2 regions of the Deefgea piscis genome follow, and region 1 is predicted to be linked to the other one. Evidence: predicted binding sites of a transcription regulator. Region 1 holds the regulator's gene; the other holds the start of a gene.

The links. Region 1 encodes FNR, which switches genes on or off when oxygen is low (the NO sensors DNR and NnrR bind a similar motif). Its sites were predicted from a motif close to TTGATNNNNATCAA; they were not measured.
Region 2: K4H25_RS02095 (phosphoketolase family protein) is a predicted target of FNR. The motif match lies at 3,353-3,366, and genes of this name have one in related genera.

Annotation. Positions count from the first base shown of each region.
Region 1 covers NZ_CP081149.1:2,229,851-2,237,556, reverse strand. Annotated here, with positions in the region: gene K4H25_RS10370 (antibiotic biosynthesis monooxygenase family protein) at 1-106, shown strand, start outside; gene K4H25_RS10365 (HDOD domain-containing protein) at 109-978, opposite strand; gene rlmB (23S rRNA (guanosine(2251)-2'-O)-methyltransferase RlmB) at 1,155-1,898, shown strand; gene K4H25_RS10355 (hypothetical protein) at 2,017-2,685, opposite strand; gene fnr (fumarate/nitrate reduction transcriptional regulator Fnr) at 2,733-3,479, opposite strand; gene hemN (oxygen-independent coproporphyrinogen III oxidase) at 3,640-5,049, shown strand; gene K4H25_RS10340 (sulfite exporter TauE/SafE family protein) at 5,066-5,722, shown strand; gene nadB (L-aspartate oxidase) at 5,767-7,353, opposite strand; gene rpoE (RNA polymerase sigma factor RpoE) at 7,516-7,706, shown strand, end outside.
Region 2 covers NZ_CP081149.1:431,150-438,855, forward strand. Annotated here, with positions in the region: gene K4H25_RS02070 (LTA synthase family protein) at 1-442, opposite strand, end outside; tRNA gene K4H25_RS02075 (tRNA-Lys) at 602-674, opposite strand; tRNA gene K4H25_RS02080 (tRNA-Lys) at 719-794, opposite strand; gene gloA (lactoylglutathione lyase) at 951-1,331, shown strand; gene K4H25_RS02090 (sodium:proton antiporter) at 1,409-2,800, shown strand; gene K4H25_RS02095 (phosphoketolase family protein) at 3,470-5,866, shown strand; gene K4H25_RS02100 (inositol monophosphatase family protein) at 6,058-6,864, shown strand; gene K4H25_RS02105 (23S rRNA (adenine(2030)-N(6))-methyltransferase RlmJ) at 6,942-7,706, opposite strand, start outside.

The DNA of each region.
Region 1 (7,706 bases):
AAAGGCGCGTTACGCGCAATGGCTGTCAGGTTATCAAGTCGTTATTGCACAAGTTATCAGGTCTTACGGTGACTCGTTAATCAGCCATCCGTGTGCTGCCAATTAGACTTAAAACACACTCAGAATTTCTTGACAGGCTTCGTTCATCTCATTGATCAAATTGGTGTATTGCGGGTCGTTGAGCTCGGTGGGAACAAAGGCCTCAGGCAGATCTTGTTTGTTGATTTCTTCCAGTCCACCGGCGAATAAATTGGCGACGTAAATTACATCAGTTAGGCGTCTTAATTGCGTGGTCGGTGGGCGAGGCAAGTCATTGTCTCTGACCGCTTCGATGATTTCTTCGGGTAGTGACAAGGTATCAAGCAGCACGGTGCCAATGCTGTCATGCCATTGCGCGACTAAATATTCCACGGTTTTAGGCCTTTCGAGTAGCTCTGGGTTTCTGCCTGCGCGATCGAGCATAAAAAAAGCGCCCAAATCGTGAACCAGTCCAGCTAAAAAAGCGACTTCTGGGTTAAGGCGCGGCGCGAGGTGTTTGCAAAGTACCCGCGCAATGGCTGCAGTTTTAAGGCTGTGTTGCCACCAAAGTCGAGATTGCGCTTCAAAGGGGGCGAGTTGTGCGGAACGAGATAGTTGATCCATTGCACAAGCCAGTGCTGCCGAACGTGCGACGCCCATTCCTAGTCGAATCACGGCATTTTCGATATTTACAATGGCGCGCCCTGAGGGATTGTAGCTAGCAGAATTGGCTAGCTTGAGCAGCTTGGTGGTGATGAGTGGGTCTTTTTCTACTTCGCTGGCGATTTTTTGTATCGAAGCATTGGGGTCTTTCATCGCCGCGCCAATTTGGATTGAAATATCAAAGCAAACAGGGAAAATCGTATTGCCATCGAGTTCTTTGGCAATATCCTCTAGCATCGCGAGGTATTGGTCTCTGAGCTCAGTGCTGGATTTGTTTTCAGTTGCTGTCATGGTCATGGAAAGTTGATGCTATTTTGTTGTTGAAGTACCTTAAGAATAGTATGTATTTAACTGAGTATTGCCTTCGCTGTAAAATAATGAGCGTATTCTCGCGCTCAGAATGTCTTATTTACAGTCTTTTTTGCATAAACCCCGTAAAATTGCGAATCTCGGCTTTTTTAGGAAATGTGCGTATGTCGCAAAATAAAATTATTCATGGGTTTCATGCTGTCACATCGCGCTTGCGGCGTTTTCCCGACTCGGTGCTAGAGGTTTACGTTAATAGTGAACGTAGCGACCCACGGATGAAAGATTTACTGAAAACCGTGAAATTACAAGATGTAAAACTGGTTCAAGTGGATGGTGCACGTTTGGATGGTATTGCTGGTCATGTACGTCATCAAGGTGTCGCGGCGCTGATTGATACTGAAAAAAGCTATTTGTCGATTGAAGATGTATTGGATGATTTAGATGAGCCACCGTTTTTATTGATTTTAGATGGGATTACCGATCCGCATAATTTGGGTGCCTGTCTGCGTGTCGCCGATGCCATGGGCGTACATGCGGTGATTGCACCTAAAGATAAATGTGTTGGCGTAACGGCGACAGTATCTAAAGTGGCTTGTGGTGCCGCTGAAGTCGTGCCGTATGTGATGGTGACTAATTTGGCGCGAACGATTCGCGACTTAAAAGAACGTGGCATTTGGGTGGTGGGTACTGCGGCCGATGGTCAGTGCGATTTGTTCCATTATGGCCAAACTGGGCCGATTGCTTGGGTGTTGGGTAATGAGGGTGAAGGCATGCGCCGTTTGACGCGTGAGCTTTGTGATAGTCTGGTATCGATTCCTATGTATGGTTCGGTAGAGAGTTTGAATGTGTCGGTAGCGGCAGGGATTGTCTTGTCTGAAAGCCGTCGTCAGCGGGTGATGGCCAAGTAAGTAGCAATCGCTGCGTTTGGTTTGAGTGTGTTTGACTGAAAGTTGGAATGATTAAATAGGTATTGCGATGCAGACTTTATACAATAAGCGCTGTATTGCAATACCTATTTTTTTGTGCTCAATTGGCTGGCGTGTATTGCGTGGGGATTTGCAAAATGAAGTTGGCTAATTGCTGTGCTGGCGAGGTATTGGTTTGGCTCCATGGGCCAAAATATTGGCGTTGTAGTGGAGAGTAGGGCTGGAAATCGTGTGCTGGCTGCTGGCTGAGAAACTCGCTGGCAAGCTGTTGTAGTACGATGGATTGTTGTTGCTGTTCACCCATTTGCTTGGCGAGCTCAGTAATGAACTCCGCTTGATTGAGCGGAATAGGCGTGGGTAGATTTGGGATTTTTTGCCAAAAAGCGGAGCTTTCTTTAGATGCGCTTTCAGTTATTGTTTGCCACGCGCGATGTGCAAAACTAGCGGCGCCAAAGTCACCAATATGTAGCCATCCATTGGCAATAGGGGCGAGTGCATCGAGTAAAGGGGCCGTGCTTTGTAGTGCCGTTAATGATCCCGCTGCGGCAAAGATAAAGCCGTATTCTGGTGCTTGTAATGCCGGTAGGGCCAGTAGTTCAATATCAGCTTGGAAGGTGTTGGGCGTTGCGTGGGGATTGGCTTGGACAAAGATCATTGCCGGCTGGGATTTGGTTTTGTCGCAAAACTGATAGTCAATTGTGGCGAAATGCTTGAGTCGATGTGCGAGCAATGCTTGTAGGGGTTGTGGCGCGACGATGGTGTAATGCATTGTAGCTCCATTGGGCTGCCGTTATGGGTTGGGCAGCCCGTGCGAGATTATTCGCCTTGGCAGTTGCTCAACAGCTTTTTCAAACTGTCACCATCAATGATTTCAATTAAGCGATTTTGAACTTTGATAAAGCCTTGATCTTGAAATTTTGACAGCGTTCGGCTAACGGTTTCAAGTTTGAGTCCGAGGTAGCTACCGATTTCTTCACGCGTCATCCGCAGATGAAAGCTAGTAGAAGAGTAGCCGCGAATAGCAAAACGTTGCGATAGGTTGAGCAAAAAAGCAGCTAGACGTTCTTCTGCCTTCATATTGCCCAATAGCAACATGACACCATGGTCGCGAACGATTTCTCGGCTCATCACTTTATATAAGTGGCGCTGCAAGAGTGGCACATCACCGGCTAATTCTTCAATCTCACCAAAGGGCAGTTCACACACTTCGCTGTCTTCGAGTGCGATGGCGTCGCAAGTATGAAAGTCTGAACTAATCGCGTCCATGCCCATTAATTCGCCCGACATATGAAAGCCGGTGACTTGTTCGCGGCCGTCTTCAGAAATCACGCTGGCTTTAAAAAATCCAACGCGAATGGCAAAGAGCGATTTAAAGGGTTCACCAGCACGGTAAAGTGCTTCACCGCGTTTGATCGGTCGAGCTTGCGTGATAATGGCATCGAGCTCTTGCATTTCTTCGGGGTTCAGTCCGATAGGGAGGCAAAGTTCACGCAAGCTGCAGTTAGAACATGATTGACGAAGGTGGCGAGGTGTCAGTTCGCGGATTTGAATATTTTGAATCATATAAGGCTCGATGTACGCTTGAATGATAATTTCAGCAGCTGTTGTAAAGCAAAACCAGCTATCTATAAAGAGGGATGTTATATTTTATCTGATTTAGATCAAACTTTATTCTGCAGGTCCATCTTATCCTGCGACCAAAGCAAAGTTACTGGGAAAGATCATGATCTCGAAAAAAATAAACATTACTGCGCCAGCTATTGATTTCGATCGTGAGTTAATTGTGCGTTACGATGGCAAAGGCCCTCGATATACCTCCTACCCAACTGCGGATCGATTTGTCGCTGGTCTTAGCCAAGAGGCGCATTCGGCCTGCTTAAGTCAGCGCATGCCTGGCGCCTTGTCGATGCCTTTGTCATTGTACTTCCATTTGCCGTTCTGTAATACGATATGTTACTACTGCGGTTGTAATAAAATTATTACTAAAGATCAGTCTAAAGCCGATGAATATCTCGATTATCTCACGCAAGAGATAAAGATGTACGGTGATTTGTTGCCGAATCGACCTAAAGTGAGTCAATTGCACTTAGGTGGCGGCACGCCGACCTTTTTGTCGCATGCCCAGCTGCAGCGTTTGATGGATGTGGTTAATGCCCATTTCACTTTATTAGAAACTGGCGAATATTCCATTGAAATTGACCCTCGTAAAGTCGGTGAAGAGACAATTAAGCATTTGGCTCAATTGGGCTTTAACCGAATGAGTGTGGGTATTCAAGATTTTAATCCCGAGGTGCAGATTGCGGTGAATCGCGTGCAGTCAGAGGAAGAAACTCGCACGGTGATTGAAGCGGCTAGAATGCATGGCTTTCGCTCAGTCAGCGTTGATTTGATTTATGGTTTGCCAAAACAAACTGCGGAGTCGCTAGCAGAAACGATTGATCGCGTGCTGTTGCTCAAGCCAGATCGTATTGCGCTATATAACTACGCGCATTTGCCTGAGCGCTTTATGCCGCAGCGCCGAATTAATGCGGATGAGTTGCCGTCTGCAGAAGTGAAGCTCGATATTTTACAAAATTCAATCGAGCAATTAACTCAGGCCGGTTATGTCTTAATTGGCATGGATCACTTTGCGCTACCCAATGATGATCTGGCGGTTGCGCAGCGTCGTGGTCGCTTGCAACGAAATTTCCAAGGATATTCAACGCATGCCGATTGTGATTTGCTGGCATTTGGCGTGTCTTCGATTGGTAAGGTTGGCGCGAACTACTACCAAAATGTAAAAACTTTAGAAGAATATTACGCCAAGCTAGCAGTAAACGAATTTCCGATTGAGCGTGGCCTAACTATGAATCGGGATGATGCGCTGCGCCGCGCGGTGATTCAGGCCTTGATGTGTCAGTTTGAATTGTTTTTTCAAACGTTTGAAGCCAGTTATATGATTGATTTTAGTGATTACTTTGCTGAAGAGCTTGAGTTGCTAAAACCTTTGGCCGCAGATGGCTTATTGGTCTTGGAAGTGGATTCCATCGTAGTAACCCCGAAGGGGCGGATGTTAATTCGTTCGATTGCGATGGTGTTTGATGCGTATTTACGGACAAAAGCAACTAAAGCAAGGTATTCTCAACTGATTTAATGGCTTGTGGCGCGGTATGCTGGAATTAGATTGGCTGGCTTTGTTTTTAGCAGGTTTACTTGGTGGTGGTCATTGCGCAGGGATGTGCGGTGGTATTGTCGGGGCGTTTAGTGCCAATTTACCCAAAGGCCCAAGGTTGCTGTATGACTTGGGCTTTAATTTTGGCCGTTTGGCTGGGTATGTTGTTATCGGCGGCATATTAGGTGGCATCGCGAGCTTTACTGCGCTGGGTCAGTTGCAGGCATTAAAATCAATTTTGTTTATTTTGGCCAATATATTGCTCATTGTTTTGGGCTTATATATTGCAGGGTGGTCGTTGTGGCTCACTCAAATTGAAAAAATAGGCCAGCCGCTTTGGCGGGCAATTCAACCGATTTTACGGCGATTTTTGCCGATTCGTTCAGTCTGGCATACACCATTGATTGGTTTTTTATGGGGCTGGATTCCTTGTGGGCTGGTTTATACCGCCAGCTTGGCTGCGCTATCAACGGCATCGGCATTCAAGGGTGGGGCGGTGATGTTGGCGTTTGGTTTGGGAACGCTGCCTAATTTGTTGTTGATGGGTTTTTTTGCCGCACGTTTTATGCGGGTATTAAATTACCCGGGCGTTCGCTCCAGCTTTGGTTTGTTGATTGTGGCCTTTGGGTTATATCGACTGTTTAGCTTGATTTGATTTTTGGGTTTGAAAAAAACGCCGCGGTGAATGCGGCGCTTTTGTTATTTCTTAGTGATCTGGGGTGTAAGAATCGTCGGTTTGGCTTGGGGTTCCGTGTCTGGATAGTCTCGGCTGTAATGTAGGCCGCGGCTTTCTTTTCTGGCCATAGCGCAGCGAACGATGAGCTCGGCAGTAATCACCAGATTACGTAATTCAATCAAGTCGTTTGAAACGCGAAAATTGCGATAAAACTCATGAATTTCGCTTTTGAGTAATTCAATCCGGTGGAGTGCGCGCTCAAGTCGTTTGGTGGTACGCACAATACCAACGTAATCCCACATAAAGCGCCGCAGTTCGTCCCAGTTGTGTGAAATCACCACTTCTTCGTCCGGGTCGGTGACGCGGCTTTCATCCCATTCTGCGACATGAGGGAGCGGGCGAGGGGTTTGTTGCAAGATGTGCTCGGCTGCTGATTTGCCTAAAACCATGCATTCAAGCAAGGAATTTGACGCAAGTCGGTTCGCACCATGTAGACCAGTGCAGGCCACTTCACCCACGCCATAAAGTCCGGCAACGTCGGTCTGCCCATCGAGGTTGGTGACCAAGCCGCCGCACGTATAGTGTGCGGCAGGGACGACGGGAATCGGCTCTTTAGTGATGTCGATGCCAAGTTCAAGGCAGCGCAGGTAAATATTGGGGAAGTGTTCTTTGACAAAAGCGGCAGGCTTATAGGAAATATCTAAATAAACGCAGTCAAAGCCGCCTTTTTTCATTTCAAAGTCAATGGCGCGCGCCACGATGTCACGAGGGGCTAATTCTGCGCGCTCATCGTGATTGGGCATAAATCGCGTGCCATCCGGTAGGCGTAATATACCGCCTTCACCGCGCACAGCTTCGGTGATCAAAAATGATTTGGCATGCGGATGGTAAAGGCAAGTTGGGTGAAATTGAATGAATTCCATATTGGCAACGCGGCAACCTGCGCGCCAGCCCATGGCGATGCCGTCGCCCGTGGCAACATCCGGATTGGTGGTGTACAGATAGACTTTGCCAGCACCGCCCGTAGCGAGGACGGTGTGCTGCGCAAGAATGGTTTCAACTTGGTCGGCGTTTTTGTTGTAAACATAGGCGCCGATGCAGCGATTTTCACTGGTTTTGTCAGTAATTAAATCGACGGCGATATGTTCTTCCAGTACGGTAATATTCGGGTGTGCTGCGACTTTGATGGCTAGCGTGTCAATGACGGCGGCGCCGGTGGCGTCAGCAGCATGGATAATTCGGCGGTGGCTGTGCCCACCCTCGCGCGTGAGATGAAAGCCGTGATAGCTGGTTTGGCCTTCGTCGTCTTTGGTAAAGGGAACGCCCATTTCGATGAGCCAATCGATGGCTTCTTTGGAGTTTTCGATAATGAATCGAGTGGCGTCAAGATCGCATAAACCCGCACCAGCTACTTGCGTGTCATTGATGTGTAGCTCACTGCTGTCGGAGCCGTCCAGTACAGCGGCGATACCGCCTTGTGCCCACCCGCTGCCCCCATCGCGTAGCGCGCGTTTGGTAATCAGGCCGACTTTAAGTGTGTTTGCCAATTGAAGTGCGATGGTCATGCCACCGAGTCCGCTGCCCAGAATCAATACATCAAATGTGCGCATGGTGATTTGTTTCGAAAAATGGATGGGCAAATATTAACAGAGCGAAGGATCTCTGGCTTGGCTTACAACAATGTGGCTTGCAATTTTCAAGCCAAACCCAATATATGAAGGTTGAAATGTAATAAATGCAATTAACTGTGGGAGTTTTTACCCTTGCTTAAAATCAGCGAGCGCGATTTAGATCATGAATTGGTCTTGCGGGCGCAAAATGGCGACCAGCGTGCTTTTGAGCTGTTGGTTGTGAAGTATCAGCGACGTGTGGTGCGACTGTTGTCGAGAATGATTCGTGATCAGAATGAAATCGAAGACGTAACCCAAGAGGCTTTTATTAAAGCCTATCGTGCTTTGCCGTC
Region 2 (7,706 bases), 1.8 Mb from region 1:
ATTGCATACTGAGCAAAATACATAGCACCAGTGCCAAGCTCAGACGCGTTTTGCTCAGCCGTGGCCGCCGCCATAATCCATAGCCGATGGCGACGATGGTAATGAGAGCATAAGCCCAGATCTGCCAGTTCATATAGCCGGTCATGGCCATACCTTGGCCGACTTCAAATAAATCAGCACCAAGTAGTGGCTCGCTGGTGGCGATTTCTTTGATATAGCTGATATTGAGCAGCAGCCCTTCTAGCGCCAAGGTGGCTGCAACGGCAGCCCAGCGCTGTAAAAAGGCGGCAAAAAAGAAATACAGCAACACTGAAAAGCCAACGCGTGGCATATTCCACTGAGTGTCGACCAAAAAGCGTCCACCAATCACCGCACAGATTGCGAGTAGGTCTGGGATGAATGGTCGGATTTTGCTAAGCAGCGGATGAGAAAATAACTTCACGTAGCAGTCGTCATTCAATTTATGGAAGCCGGATTATAAAGCTTTGATGACAGTTTGCTGTTGGGTAATAAGTTTGACTGATTAGTGGAGTGGCAGTATCCGGCGAGCAGATAGCAAAAAGCCCAACTTTGCAGCTGGGCTTTTTACAAGTATCTAGTGTGGGTCGTGCGGGATTCGAACCTGCGACAAATGGATTAAAAGTCCACTGCTCTACCAACTGAGCTAACGACCCAACGAAGGGGTATTGCATTCTAAACTGAGGCCCCTGCGAGAGGGTGGTGGGTCGTGCGGGATTCGAACCTGCGACAAATGGATTAAAAGTCCACTGCTCTACCAACTGAGCTAACGACCCTGAGCTGCTTCGTTCAGAGACAGCGATTATAGATGATTTTAATTTGGCGTCAACCCCTTTCTGCAAAATAATTTAAAAAAGTGGCAGTAATATGCCACTGCCTTGCAAAACAGCCATCGCGTACAATGATTTGCATCTTTGACCGAGGGGAGTGCTATGCGTTTATTACATACCATGTTGCGGGTTGCTAACTTGGAGCGTTCGATTGCATTTTATTGTGGCGTATTAAATATGTGTTTATTGCGCCAGCAAGATTATCCAGAAGGGCGCTTTACTTTAGCTTTTGTCGGCTATGGTGCAGAGTCGGAGCAGTCGGTGATTGAGCTGACGCACAACTGGGATGTTGCTGAGTATCAAATGGGGACAGCATTTGGTCATTTGGCGATTGAAACCGATGATATTGTGATGACTTGCGAAGCAGTTCGGGCCAAAGGCGGCGTTGTCGTGCGTGAGCCAGGTCCAATGAAGCACGGTAGCACGGTGATCGCTTTTGTCGAAGATCCGGATGGTTACAAAATTGAATTTATTCAGAAGTAAGGGGTATTGCTAGCTACCGCATTCTATATATAGGTAGCAAAGCAATACATTAGTTAATGTTTAACTGAGTGGTCTCAATGATTAAAAAACTAACTTGGCTGTTGGCCTTATTGCCTGGTTTGGCAATGGCAGCAGATTTTGACGGTGCGCAACTGTCTTTATTATGGGCAGCGCCGTTTGCGGGTTTATTGCTGTCAATTGCGCTGTTTCCGATTTTTGCACCGGCTTTTTGGCATCATCATTTCGGCAAGATTTCGGCTTTTTGGGCGGCAGCGTTCTTACTGCCGTTTATCACTAGCTACGGTATGGCGCCTGCGGCTGGCATCGTGGTGCATGCGATGTTGGCGGAATATATTCCGTTTATTCTGATTTTGTTTGCGCTGTATACCGTGTCTGGCGGGATTTTGGTGAGTGGCAATTTGCATGGCTCGCCAAAAATGAATACTGGGATTTTGGCTTTGGGTGCGGTAATGGCCTCGCTGATGGGTACGACTGGCGCTGCCATGTTATTGATTCGTCCATTGCTTAAAGCCAACGATAATCGCCTGCACAATGTGCACGTGGTGGTGTTCTTTATTTTCTTGGTGGCCAATATTGGTGGCGGTTTAACGCCACTGGGTGATCCGCCATTGTTCCTGGGCTTTTTGAAGGGCGTTGATTTCATGTGGACGGTTGAGCACATGATGTGGCCGGTGCTGTTTGCTGCGGCAATCTTGCTGGCGATGTTTTATGCCATCGATAGTTATTACTATAAGAAAGAAGGCGTGTTGCCGGTTGATCGGACGCCTGATAGCAAGATCGAATTTTTCGGTTTATGGAATTTCGGTTTAATTGGCGCGATTATCGCTTGCGTGGTGATGTCTGGGATTTGGAAGCCGGGTATCGAATGGAACATCATGGGCACGCATGTTGAATTGCAAAATATCGTGCGCGATGTGCTGTTGGTGCTGATTGCTTTGGTGTCTTTAAAGTTCACTAAAAAAGAAATCCGTGCGGGGAATGATTTTAACTGGGGCCCGATTTTAGAAGTCGCCAAACTGTTTGCAGCCATCTTTATTGCCATGGCGCCAGCGATTGCAATTTTGCGCGCAGGGGAAGCGGGACAAATGGCCAGCTTAGTGAAGATGGTTAGCTCGCCAGATGGTATGCCGATTGACTATATGTATTTCTGGATGACGGGTTTGTTGTCGGCCTTCCTTGATAATGCACCAACGTATTTAGTGTTCTTTAATCTAGCGAGCGGCGATGCGGCTCATTTGATGGGACCTATGGCTTCAACCTTGTTGGCGATTTCATGTGGTGCGGTGTTTATGGGCGCGCTGAGTTATATCGGTAATGCACCTAACTTTATGGTGAAGGCTGTGGCTGAAGACCGTGGCGTGAAAATGCCTAGTTTCTTTGGTTATATGGCTTGGTCTTGTGTTTGCTTATTACCAGTATTCGTTTTGATGACGCTGGTGTTCTTTTAAGTTTGGATTCACGCGTTAATTGATATCAAAAAGGCCAGCTTTGCTGGCCTTTTTTTTGCTCGGCAATGGCGTATGTAGCTTCGGTGTTGGTGGCAACGGTTTTTTGCCTTATTTCGGAGTTGATCGGTGCCGTACGACAAATCGGCGTTGAGCGCGCTGGACGTTGATTGCGGGTCGGTTGGGGTGCAGGATGGCTGCGCTATTGGCGAGGGTGCTGTTGTTATTTTTTGTTTTTGGCTGATAGCGATTAAATTGGCAAGACTACGATTTATTTACATCGATTACACGTTAGTAAGGGTGGTGCGCCTTAGAGTGGCCTTAGTTTTTGCAAAAATCGCTGCAGTACGGTGAGCGTGGCAACGTCAAGCAAGCTGAATAAAAACCGGGGACTTAAAACCGTATTTATTTACATATGCATTCATATTCTTGACGCATTAAGTTAGCATCATCGTCGGTGCAGCGAAGGCGCTAGTTAAATAGAGGTAGATTGAGTCTATTTCTTGCGTTGTATCAAATGGAAACTATGGAGATCGCCATTGTCATGCTGCTCATTTGATTTGTATCAGTAGCGCACAGCGTAGTCTCCGTATACTGCATTACATCAGGTGATTTACTGTGGAGTCGATCACCGAGCAATTAACACTATCACAACCCCGAAGAGGTTTAACCGTGGCTCAACTATCAAAAGAACAAATTGGTAATATGCATCGTTACTTTCAGGCAGCGAATTACCTGTCTGTAGGTCAGATTTATTTGCTCGACAACCCAATGTTGAAACTACCGCTCAAACGTGAGCACATCAAGCCACGCTTGTTGGGTCACTGGGGTACGACTCCGGGCTTGAACTTTATTTTTGTTCACGCCAATCGCGTGATTGTTGAACGTGATGTATCGATGATTTACATCACTGGCCCTGGTCATGGTGGTCCTGGTTTTGTTGCTAATACTTGGCTCGAAGGTTCGTACGAAGAATTCTTCCCAGCTATTGATCGTACTGAAGCAGGTATGCAACGCCTATTCAAGCAATTCAGCTTCCCGCGCGGTATACCTTCACACGTAGCACCAGAAACCCCAGGTTCAATGCACGAAGGTGGTGAATTGGGTTACAGCGTATCGCATGCCTACGGTGCGGCTCTGGATAATCCAGACCAAGTGGTGATTGCTGTTGTTGGTGACGGTGAAGCAGAAACAGGTCCATTGGCAGCGTCTTGGCACTCTACTAAATACATCCACCCGATCAATGACGGTTTTGTATTGCCAATCTTGCATTTGAACGGTTACAAAATTGCTAACCCAACACTTCTTGCCCGTATGGACAAAGAAGAAGTGACTAATTTGTTCAAAGGTTATGGCTACGAGCCAATCTTTGTTGAACTCAAGCAAGAAACATTCAACGACAAGCTCGATACATTCGACCAAATCCATATTGATATGGCTGCGGCAATGGACTTGTGTATGGATAAATTTGCGGCGATTCGTGCTGCGGCCATTGCCGAGCAAGAAGCAGGCAAGCCAATTACTCGCCCACGTTGGCCAATGATTGTAATGCGCACGCCTAAAGGCTGGACTGGCCCGAAAGAAATTAAAGGCAAAAAAGTTGAAGACTACTGGCGTAGTCACCAAGTGCCATTCTCTGATATCGATGATGAGAATGTGATCAACTTGGAAAACTGGATGCGTTCGTACCAAATCGAAACCTTGTTTAATGCTGATGGTTCAGTGAAACAAGAATTGATTGATTTGGCACCTAAAGGTATCAAGCGTTTTGGTTCAAACCCAATCGTGCATGGTCAAGTTTCGAAAGACTTGAAAATGCCAGATTTCCGTAAATACGAAGTGAAGTTTGCTAAACCAGGTACTGAAAACGCCGAAATGACTCGCGTAATGGGTAAATTCCTACGCGACGTGATGAAAGAAAACGAAGCTGAGAAAAACTTCCGTATCTTCGGCCCAGATGAAACTGCATCTAACCGTTGGAACGACGTATTTGAAGTGTCGGGCAAAACTTGGTTGGCGAACTTCTTTGAAGAAGACAAAACCAATGACTTCTTGCAACAAGATGGCCGTGTAATGGAAATCTTGTCTGAGCACACTTGCCAAGGTTGGCTCGAAGCGTACAACTTGACCGGTCGTCACGGCTTCTTTAGCTGCTACGAAGCGTTTATCCACGTGATCGATTCGATGTTTAACCAACACGCAAAATGGTTGAAAACAACGAAACACATCAACTGGCGCAAACCAATTCCGTCATTGAACTACTTGTTGACTTCACACGTTTGGCGTCAAGACCACAACGGCTTCTCGCATCAAGATCCAGGTTTCTTGGATCACGTGATCAACAAGAAAGCTGAAGTGATTCGTGTGTACTTGCCAGCTGATGCGAACACTTTGTTGTCGGTAACTGATCATGTATTGCGCTCACGTCATTATGTGAACGTAATCGTTGCGGGTAAACAACCAGCGTTGCAATACCTGACTATGGATCAAGCGATTAAACACGCTACCACTGGTTTGGGTATCTGGGACTGGGCATCGAACGACCAAGGCGGCGAGCCAGACGTAGTGATGGCGTGTGCGGGTGAAATCCCAACAATGGAAGCATTGGCGGCAACTGATTTGCTCCGTCAACACTTCCCAGATCTGAAAATCCGCTTCGTTAACGTTTGCGATTTGATGACTCTGCAACCGCAAGAAGAGCATCCACACGGCTTGTCTGACCGCGAATTTGACGCGATCTTCACGACTGACAAACCAGTGATGTTTGCCTTCCACGGTTACCCATGGTTGATCCATCGCTTGACTTACCGTCGTAACGGCCACGCTAACATCCATGCTCGTGGTTACATCGAAGAAGGTTCTACTTCGACTCCGTTCGATATGGTTGTGGTGAATCAGTTGGATCGTTTCAACTTGGCCATCGACGTAATTGATCGTGTACCACACCTACAAAAAATTGGTGCTCACGTTCGTCAAAAACTGGTTGGCAAGTTGGTTGAACATGCTGAATACATCGCTCAAGTGGGTGATGATATGCCAGAAGTGAAAGAATGGAAGTGGACTTACTAAACAATTTCACCCTGTAAAGGGTGATTGTTAAAGAGTGAACAGCCCGTGCCTTTTGGTGCGGGCTTTTTTATGGCTGATCCAAATCAAGGTTAGATGGGCGCTAAGTAAAAGCCCCGCAGCGAAGACGGTCTGAGTCCGATACAATATAAACTCGCTACAACGTCGTTTGTCATAATGAAAAGAGATTGATCGTGCTACAGCCAAAAATGAGCGAAACGCTATTAGCTTTATGTGCCATTGCACGTGAGGTCGCAGCCACAGAAATCATGCCGCGCTATCAAAAAGTCGTTGCAGAAATTAAGCATGACGGCAGTTTGTTTACCGAGGCCGATTTGGCAGCGCAATCAGCATTGCAACGATTATTGCCTGGTTTGCTCGATTACCCTGTTTTGGGGGAAGAAATGACGCAGGCCGAGCAAGAGCAACTCTGGGCTGCGCATGCCGATGGCCTGTGGGTGGTCGATCCGATTGATGGCACGACTAATTTTGCGCATGGTTTGCCTAATTTTGCCGTGTCGATTGCATTAATGCGTCAGCATCGTCCGGTGTTGGCCGTGGTGTATGTGCCGGTATTGGATGAGTGCTTTGCTGCGGAGGCCGCTTGCGGCGCATGGTTAAATCATGAGCGCTTGCCACGTGTGCGAGATGAGCGTCCCTTATCTGGCGCGATTGCTTCGGTTGAAACCAAATGGTTGTCTGGGCATTTAGCGACGCGGATCGTGACCTTGAATCCTTATCACAGTCACCGCAATTTTGGCGCATCCACCATTGACTGGTGTTGGCTGGCGGCGGGGCGCACTGATGTCATGCTGCATGGCGCGCAAAAACTCTGGGATTATGCTGCGGGGGTGTTGATCCTACTGGAGTCGGGTGGACAAGTTGGCTCGATCTTTCATGATGATTATTGGCAAGAAAATCCTTGGCATCGCAGCGCCGTCGCTGCGCGAACACCGTCGCTCTATACTGCGTGGCAGGTATGGGTACAAGCTAACAAGTAATGTATTGTGTTGTAGGCTTTAATAAATAATGGCTAGGTGTGTATACCTAGCCATTTTTATATGTAACTTTAGCGGAGTTAAGCCGTTTGTTGTTCAAGTAGATATTTAGCGCCGTTATCTAAGCCTAAATGTTGCACTAAGTAGGGCATGACTTCTTTAAGCTCATTACTTAAAGTCCATGGCGGATTCAAGATAAACATGCCGCTGCCATGCATGCCAAAACCGTCTGCGCGTGGTGCATGTACGGTGAGCGCAACATGCAGCCAGCTTTTTGCGCCGAGCTTTTTGAGTTTCTCTGGCATTTGCTTGGTTTCGGCCCGTGACAATTGCGGATACCACACTGCATACGTGCCCGTCGGAAAGCGCTCTAGCGCTTCTTTCAGTGTTTCAACTACCCGCACATAATCATGCTTTTCTTCATACGGCGGATCAATCAACATCAAAGCGCGACGCGGTGGCGGTGGTAACACGCTTTTGATACTGGCAAAGCCGTCGGCTTGTACTACTTTGGCGGCGCGGCCGGCATCCAGAAAATTTTCAGCCAGTAATTTGCTGTCACTCGGATGTAATTCAAATAAACGTAATTTATCGTCCCTACGCTGCAAGGCCTGCGCCACATACGGTGAGCCAGGATATAATTGTAAATGCGCGCTGCCTGCGTTCAAATCTATTACAACATCTACGTAGCGTTGCAGCGGAGCGGGTAAATCAGTGCGCTGCCATAACCGCGCGATGCCCGTCTCGAACTCGGCATTTTTGGTCGCATAGCCTTGCGTTAATGAATACACCCCTGCACCGGCGTGTGTATCGATATACCACCAAGGTTTATCTTTCTGATTCAT